Regions from separate parts of the Streptomyces sp. NBC_01551 genome, predicted to be linked through region 2. Evidence: riboswitches for the same ligand, from Rfam matches in the RefSeq annotation. Region 2 holds a riboswitch; the other holds the start of a gene.
The links. A riboswitch is a leader RNA that binds a small molecule or an ion and turns the genes downstream of it on or off. The one in region 2 is predicted to bind thiamine pyrophosphate.
Positions count from the first base shown of each region.

Region 1: another riboswitch for thiamine pyrophosphate. It lies ahead of thiC (phosphomethylpyrimidine synthase ThiC); the one in region 2 lies ahead of thiO (glycine oxidase ThiO).

Region 1 is NZ_JAPEPX010000001.1:3,176,881-3,181,001, forward strand. It holds gene OG982_RS14185 (aldo/keto reductase) at 1-435, opposite strand, end outside; gene thiC (phosphomethylpyrimidine synthase ThiC) at 627-2,414, opposite strand; TPP riboswitch at 2,408-2,554, opposite strand; gene OG982_RS14195 (YibE/F family protein) at 2,594-4,006, shown strand.
Region 2 is NZ_JAPEPX010000001.1:1,582,408-1,586,528, forward strand. It holds gene OG982_RS07100 (NAD(P)/FAD-dependent oxidoreductase) at 70-1,290, opposite strand; TPP riboswitch at 1,383-1,495, shown strand; gene thiO (glycine oxidase ThiO) at 1,493-2,674, shown strand; gene thiS (sulfur carrier protein ThiS) at 2,671-2,871, shown strand; gene OG982_RS07115 (thiazole synthase) at 2,877-3,671, shown strand; gene pknB (Stk1 family PASTA domain-containing Ser/Thr kinase) at 3,856-4,121, shown strand, end outside.

The sequences.
Region 1 (4,121 bases), 1.6 Mb from region 2:
GATCTTCCCGGCCCGCACCAGATCGCCCAGGACGGACAGGGTCTCCTCGACGTCGGTCGAGTGGTCCGGCCGGTGCACCTGGTAGAGGTCGATCCAGTCGGTGTCCAGCCGGCGCAGGCTGTCCTCGACGGCGCGCGTGATCCAACGCCGCGAGTTCCCGCTGCGGTTGCGTCCCTCCCCCATCTGGAAGTGGACCTTGGTCGCGAGGACGACGTCGTCCCGGCGCCCCTTGAGCGCCTTCCCGACGATCTCCTCGGACTCCCCGGCGGAGTACATGTCCGCGGTGTCGACGAAGTTGATGCCCCGGTCGAGCGCGGTGTGGATGATCCGGGCGCACTCCGCATGGTCCGGGTTCCCCACCGCCCCGAACATCATCGTGCCCAGGCAGTGGGCGCTCACCTCTATGCCGGTGCCGCCCAGACTTCTGTATCGCATGGTCATGGGCCCGCACTGTAGGAGTTGGAGCACACTCCAGCGCAAGGGATTACTCGCACCGCGCCGCACCGCACCGCACTGCATCCCGCCGACCCGCGCGCCGCACCCCACCCCCGCGCATGCGGAAGCGCCGCTCTGGGGAACCCCCTCCTCCTCCCCAGAGCGGCGCGACCGCGAGACGGCCGGCCGGGTCAGTCGGCCAGCGGCAGGTACACCCGGTTGCCGCTCGCCGCGAACTCGGCGGACTTCTCCGCCATGCCCGCCTGGATCTCGTCGGCCTTCAGGTCACCACCGTGCTCACGGCGGATGTCCTGGGAGATCTTCATCGAGCAGAACTTCGGGCCGCACATGGAGCAGAAGTGCGCGGTCTTCGCCGGCTCGGCCGGGAGCGTCTCGTCGTGGAACTCGCGGGCCGTGTCCGGGTCGAGGGCCAGGTTGAACTGGTCCTCCCAGCGGAACTCGAACCGCGCGTCCGAGAGGGCGTCGTCCCACTCCTGCGCGCCCGGGTGCCCCTTGGCCAGGTCCGCCGCGTGCGCGGCGATCTTGTACGTGATGACGCCGGTCTTCACGTCGTCGCGGTTCGGCAGGCCCAGGTGCTCCTTGGGCGTGACGTAGCAGAGCATCGCGGTGCCCCACCAGGCGATCATCGCGGCGCCGATGCCCGAGGTGATGTGGTCGTACGCGGGCGCGACGTCCGTGGTCAGCGGGCCGAGCGTGTAGAACGGCGCCTCCTCGCAGATCTCCTGCTGGAGGTCGATGTTCTCCTTGATCTTGTGCATCGGGACGTGGCCCGGGCCCTCGATCATGGTCTGCACGTTGTGGCGCTTGGCGATCGTGTTCAGCTCGCCCAGCGTCTTCAGCTCCGCGAACTGCGCCGCGTCGTTGGCGTCCGCGATGGAGCCGGGGCGCAGGCCGTCGCCCAGCGAGTACGTGACGTCGTACGTCGCGAGGATCTCGCAGAGCTCCTCGAAGTTCGTGTAGAGGAAGTTCTCCTTGTGGTGCGCCAGGCACCACGCGGCCATGATCGAGCCACCGCGCGAGACGATGCCGGTCTTGCGACGGGCGGTCAGCGGCACGTACGGGAGCAGCACGCCGGCGTGGACCGTCATGTAGTCGACGCCCTGCTCGGCCTGCTCGATGACCGTGTCCTTGTAGATCTCCCAGGTCAGCTCCTCGGCCCGGCCGTCGACCTTCTCCAGCGCCTGGTAGAGCGGCACGGTGCCGATCGGCACGGGCGAGTTGCGCAGCACCCACTCGCGGGTGGTGTGGATGTTGCGGCCGGTGGAGAGGTCCATGACCGTGTCGGCGCCCCACTTGGTCGCCCAGGTCATCTTGTCGACCTCCTCCTCGATGGAGGAGGTGACGGCGGAGTTGCCGATGTTCGCGTTGACCTTCACCAGGAACTTCTTGCCGATGATCATCGGCTCGATCTCCGGGTGGTTCACGTTCGCCGGGAGCACCGCGCGGCCGGCGGCGATCTCCTCGCGGACGACCTCGGGGGAGACGTTCTCGCGGATCGCGACGTACTCCATCTCCGGGGTGATCTCACCGCGGCGGGCGTACGCGAGCTGCGTGACGGCGGCGCCGCCGCGGCCCCGGCGGGGCTGGCGGGGGCGGCCCGGGAAGACCGCGTCGAGGTTCTTGAGGCCACCGCGCGGCGAGGTGTGCTTGATGCCGTCGTCCTCGGGGCGCACGGGACGGCCCGCGTACTCCTCGGTGTCGCCGCGGCTGATGATCCAGTTCTCGCGCAGCGGCGCGAGGCCCCGGCGCACGTCGGTCTCGATCTGCGGGTCGGTGTACGGCCCGGACGTGTCGTAGAGCCTCACGTCCTTGCCGTTGGTGAGGTGGACCTGGCGGACCGGCACCCGGATGTCGGGGCGGGAGCCCGCGACGTAGCCCTTGTGCCAGCCCGGCTGGCGCTCGGTCTGGCCGTCGGCGTCCTGGCTGACGGCAGGCGTGCGTGCGTCCTGAATGGTCATGAGACCTATCTCCCTACGCCGGCATTACCCGGTAACAGGTTCGGCGGTCGGCGCAGCCTCTTCCCGTATGCGTCTGTCGACGCGCCTACGGTGATCAGCGCCCTCTCAGCCCGGTGCTCCGAGCTCCCGCGTTGTGCAAAGGTGCCCCCACGCTAGCGTCATCTATGGCGTGCTGAACAGTGGGCCCCCTCATCTCTTGCGATGATCAGGCAGTGACGTCCTCGCCGCAGCCCCCCATCCAGCACGCCGAACCCGCCGACCACTCGGGCCACTCGCACTCCGGTCCGGGGCACGGCCACGGGCATTCCCACAGCCACAGCCACGGCCCGGCGGCCCCTGTCTCGAAGCACCTGCGCAAGGTCATCGCGGCCGTGCTGATCCCCTTCGCCACCGCCGTCGTCGTCGGCCTGGTGGTGCTCTGGCCGGGCGGCGCTCCCGCGCACGAGCGCTCCGGTGTGGGGTTCGACCGGCAGACCCAGCAGGGCAAGGTCGTCTCCCTGGAGCAGGTCGACTGCAAGTCCGTGAACGCCGGGCAGGTGCCCTCCACGCCCAACCCCTCCACCCCCGAGGGGCGTGAGGCCCAGGCCGCGCAGACCGGCGAGTGCAAGAAGGCCACCATCGAGGTGGGCACCGGCCCGGAGAAGGGCCGGACCTTCGTCGAGATCGTCCAGCCCGGCGCACCGCGCCAGTTGGAGGACGGCCAGGGGGTGGTGGTGGCGTACGCGCCGGACGCGCCCCGGGACCTCCAGTACTCCGTGATCGACGTGAACCGCAAGCTCCCGATGGCGGTCCTGGCCGGCATCTTCGCCGTGGCGGTCGTCCTGGTCGGCCGGATGCGCGGCTTGTTCGCGCTGATCGCGCTCGCCGTCAGCTTCGCGGTGCTGACCCTCTTCATCCTCCCGGCGATCCTGCAGGGCTCGAATCCGCTGGTCGTCGCGGTCATCGGGGCCAGTGCCATCATGCTGATCGCGCTCTACATGTGCCACGGGCTGACCGCCCGCACCTCGGTCGCGGTCCTCGGCACGCTCGTCTCGCTGCTGCTCATCGGGCTGCTGGGCTCGGGGTTCATCGACTGGGCGTTCCTCAGCGGGAACACCGACGACAACACCGGGCTGATCCACGGGCTCTACCCGAACATCGACATGAGCGGTCTGCTGCTCGCGGGCGTCATCATCGGATCGCTGGGCGTCCTCGACGATGTGACGGTCACGCAGACGTCGGCGGTCTGGGAACTCCGCCAGGCCGACCCGACGATGGGGCCGCGCGCCCTGTACCGGGCGGGCATCCGGATCGGACGCGACCACATCGCGTCGGTCGTCAACACCCTGGTCCTGGCCTACGCGGGCGCGGCGCTTCCGCTGCTGCTGCTGTTCTCCATCGCCAACAGCAGCATGGGTTCGGTGGCCAACAGCGAGCTCGTCGCGGAGGAGATCGTACGGACGCTCGTGGGTTCGATCGGGCTGGTGGCCTCGGTCCCGGTGACAACGGCGCTGGCCGCGCTGGTGGTTTCCGCCGACCGGCCGGGTCTCCCGGACGCCGCGCCGGCCTCGGGGCCGATCCGCGGCGGCCGGGGCCGGCGGCGCAAGCGCTGAAAGCGGGCCCGGGACGAGCCGGCTCCGGCTCCGGCCAGCCCTGATCAGCCCGGGCCCAGCCAGGTCACCCAAAGGCCCAGCCAGGTCAGCCTGGTCCAGCCGGCCCAGTCCAGGT
Region 2 (4,121 bases):
GGACCGGGTGCCCGCCCGCGGCGTCGGCGGGGCCGGGTCTTCCGGCCCCGTGGGCTCAGCCCGGGCGGGTCAGAGGGTGGCGGATTTGACGGGGGTGGACGGGTCCGACAGGGCGGCCGGGGAGACGGGCGTGGCCGATTCGATCAGGCGGCGGGCCTGGGCCAGGTCGCGGGGGCGGCCCACCGCGAGGATCGCCACCAGGGCTCCGCCCCGGAGCCAGCACACCGACCAGGCGGGGTCGGCCGGGTCGCCGCGCCAGATCAGCTCGTCCGCCCCGCCGTGGTACCCGGCGTACTGCACGAAACGGCCGAACTGCTCCGACCAGAAGTACGGCACCGGGTCGTAGACCTGGGCCGGCTCCCCCGCCAGGATGTTCGCCGCGACGGAGCGAGGGCCCTGAAGGGCGTTGTCCCAGTGGTGGACCAGGAGGCGCTCCCCGTAGCGGGCCGACGGGAACGAGGCGCAGTCGCCCACCGCCCAGACCCCCGGCAGGGACGTCCGCAGGTACGCGTCCGCCGTGACCGAGCCGTCCGGGCCCAGCTCGACGCCCGAGCCCGCGAGCCAGCGCGTCGCGGGGCGGGCCCCGATGCCGACGACCACCGCGCCCGCCTCCAGCGAGCGCCCGTCGGCCAGCGCGACCCGGCCCGCCTCCACCGAGGCCACCCGCGCGCCGGTCAGCAGCGAGGCCCCCGCCTCCTCGTACCACCGCGCCATCGGAGCCGCGACCTCCGCCGGCAGCGCGCCCGCGAGCACCCGGTCCGCCGCCTCGACGACCGTCACCTCGCAGCCCGCCTCCCGCGCGGCCGTGGCGAACTCCGCCCCGATCCAGCCGGCCCCCACGACCACGGTCGCCGGCGCCGCCGCCAGCACCGGCCGCAGCCGCGCCGCGTCGTCCAGCGTGCGCAGCAGGTGCACGCCGGGGATCCCCTCCGACCCGGGCAGCGTCAGCGGCTCCGCGCCCGTCGCCAGCACGAGCACCTCGTACGGGACCGGGCCCGCCTCGGTGTCCAGCTCGCGCTCGGCGGCCCGCAGCCCGGTGACCTCCACGCCGAGCCGCAGCTCGATGCCGAGGCCCTCGAAGTCCACGTCGAACGCGGAATCCTCGGCCTTGCCGAGCAGCACCGCCTTCGACAGCGGCGGTCGGTCGTACGGCTGGTGCGGCTCGGCGCCCAGCAGGGTCACGGGGCCGGTCCATCCCCGCTCCCGCAGTGCGACGGCCGTCTGCACCCCGGCCATTCCGGCACCGACGATGACGACACCGCTCTGAGTCTGTTCCGTCTGCTCGCTCATCCAGCCCACCCTAATCATCTGACACTCCGTCAGGAATAGTGGCCGGGGAAGGCAGCCTTACCCGGCACCGACGCCGGGGTTAGTCTGGCCACCGTACCTATCGCGGGAGTCCGGGCGCACCGGACTGAGAGGGAGGCTGGACGGCCTCCGACCGTACGAACCTGATCCGGGTCATGCCGGCGAAGGGAGGGGCTGGACGCCCATGCACTCATCTCGGAACAAATCCGACACGGGATCCGACGTCCTCGTCATCGGGGGCGGCATCATCGGCCTGGTCACAGCCTGGCAGGCGGCCCGGCGCGGGCTGCGCACCGCACTCGTCGACCCGGCACCCGGCGGCGGCGCCGCCCAGGTCGCGGCCGGCATGCTCGCCGCCGTCACCGAACTGCACTACGGCGAGGAGACCCTGCTCGGGCTGAACCTCGCCTCCGCCGCCCGCTACCCGGAGTTCGCCGCCGAACTGGCCGACGCCAGCGGCGGGATGGACATCGGCTACCGCGCCTGCGGCACCCTCGCCGTGGCCCTCGACGCCGACGACCGGCTCCACCTGCGCGAGCTGCACGCGCTCCAGCGCCGCTGCGGCCTGGAGTCCGAGTGGCTCACCGGCCGCGAGTGCCGCCGCCTGGAGCCGATGCTGGCCCCGGGCGTCCGCGGCGGCCTGCGCGTGGACGGCGACCACCAGGTCGACCCGCGCCGGCTGGCGGCCGCGCTGCTGGCGGCCTGCGAGCGCGCCGGGGTGGAGATCCGCCGGGCGAGCGCGGAGCGGCTGCTCACCGCCGCCGACCGGGCCGTCGGGGTACGGCTCGACGACGGTACGGAACCGCGCGCCGACCAGGTGGTGCTGGCCGCGGGGTCGCTCAGCGGCCGGCTGGCCGGCGTACCGCCGGAGGTGGCGGCTCCGGTAAGGCCGGTGAAGGGGCAGGTGCTGCGGCTGACCGTGCCGCCCGGGTACGGGCCGTTCCTGTCCCGGACCGTACGGGCCGTCGTGCGCGGCAGCCACGTGTACCTGGTCCCGCGCGAGAACGGCGAACTCGTCGTCGGCGCCACCAGCGAGGAACTCGGCTGGGACACGACGGTCACCGCGGGCGGGGTGTACGAGCTGCTGCGCGACGCCCACGAGTTGGTTCCCGGCATCACCGAACTCCCGCTGACCGAGACCCGCGCCGGGCTCCGTCCCGGTTCTCCCGACAACGCCCCGCTGCTCGGGCCGACCGATCTGCCCGGTCTGCACCTGGCCACCGGGCACTACCGCAACGGGGTGCTGCTGACCCCGATCACCGGCGAGGTGATGGCGGAGCTGCTGACCACCGGCGTCGTACCGGAGATCGCCCGCCCCTTCACCCCGCGTCGTTTCACCCCGGCACGTCAGGAGTCGTACGCATGACCATCTCCGTCAACGGCGAGCCGCGCGAGGTCGCGGCCGGCACCACCCTGGACGCGGTGGTCGCCACCCTGACCGCGGCGCCGGCCGGTGTCGCGGCCGCGCTGAACGAGACCGTCGTCCCGCGCGGCCAGTGGCCGGCCACCCCGGTCGGCGAGGGCGACCGGGTCGAGATCCTGACCGCCGTGCAGGGAGGCTGAGCGTGATGGCCGACGACGTCTTCGAGCTGGGCGGCCGGAGCTTCTCCTCCCGTCTGATCATGGGGACCGGCGGGGCGCCGAGCCTCGACGTCCTGGAGCGCGCACTGGTGGCCTCCGGGACGGAGCTGACGACGGTCGCGATGCGCCGGCTGGACCCGACAGTGCAGGGCTCGGTCCTGTCGGTCCTGACCCGGCTCGGCATCGCGGTCCTGCCCAACACGGCGGGCTGCTTCACGGCGGGCGAGGCGGTGCTGACGGCGCGGCTCGCGCGGGAGGCGCTGGGCACGGACTGGGTCAAGCTGGAGGTGGTCGCCGACGAGCGGACCCTCCTTCCCGACGGCGTGGAGCTGCTGGACGCGGCGGAGACGCTGGTGGACGAGGGCTTCACCGTCCTCCCGTACACGAACGACGACCCCGTGCTCGCGCGCAGGCTGGAGGACGTGGGCTGCGCGGCGATCATGCCGCTGGGGTCGCCGATCGGGTCGGGGATGGGGATCCGCAACCCCCACAACTTCGAGCTGATCTGCGAGCGGGCCGGGGTCCCGGTGGTCCTGGACGCGGGGGCGGGCACGGCTTCCGACGCCGCCCTCGCCATGGAGCTGGGGTGCTCGGCGGTGATGCTGGCCTCGGCGGTGACGCGGGCGCAGGCGCCGGTGCTGATGGCGGCGGCCATGCGGGACGCCGTGTCGGCGGGGCGGCTGGCGTACCGGGCGGGGCGCATCCCGCAACGCCGGTTCGCTGCCGCGTCCTCCCCCACCGAGGGCCGCGCCGCCCTGGACCCGGAACGCCCTGCCTTCTGACCTCGGCGGGGCTGGATCACCAGGCGCCGCCCGGACCCGGTCCTCAAACGCCGCCGGGGCTGGATCTCCCAGCCCCGGCGGCGCCTCAAGCGCGGGCTCCCGGAGGGGAGGGGTGCGTCACAGGTGCGCTGCAACGGGGCGGGATGCTGGTGGGGAGGGTTGCGGGCGCTCGTAGAATCGCCGGGTGGATACGACCTTGGATGACCCCATCGTCGGGCGCGTGCTCGACGGCCGCTACCGCGTCGACGCCCGCATCGCGGCCGGCGGCATGGCCACGGTCTACCGCGCCCTCGACACCCGACTCGACCGCGTCCTGGCCCTGAAGGTGATGCACCCGGCGCTCGCCGCCGACGCCGGCTTCGTCGACCGCTTCATCCGTGAGGCCAAGTCCGTCGCCCGCCTCGCGCACCCCAACGTCGTCGGCGTCTTCGACCAGGGCACGGACGGCCC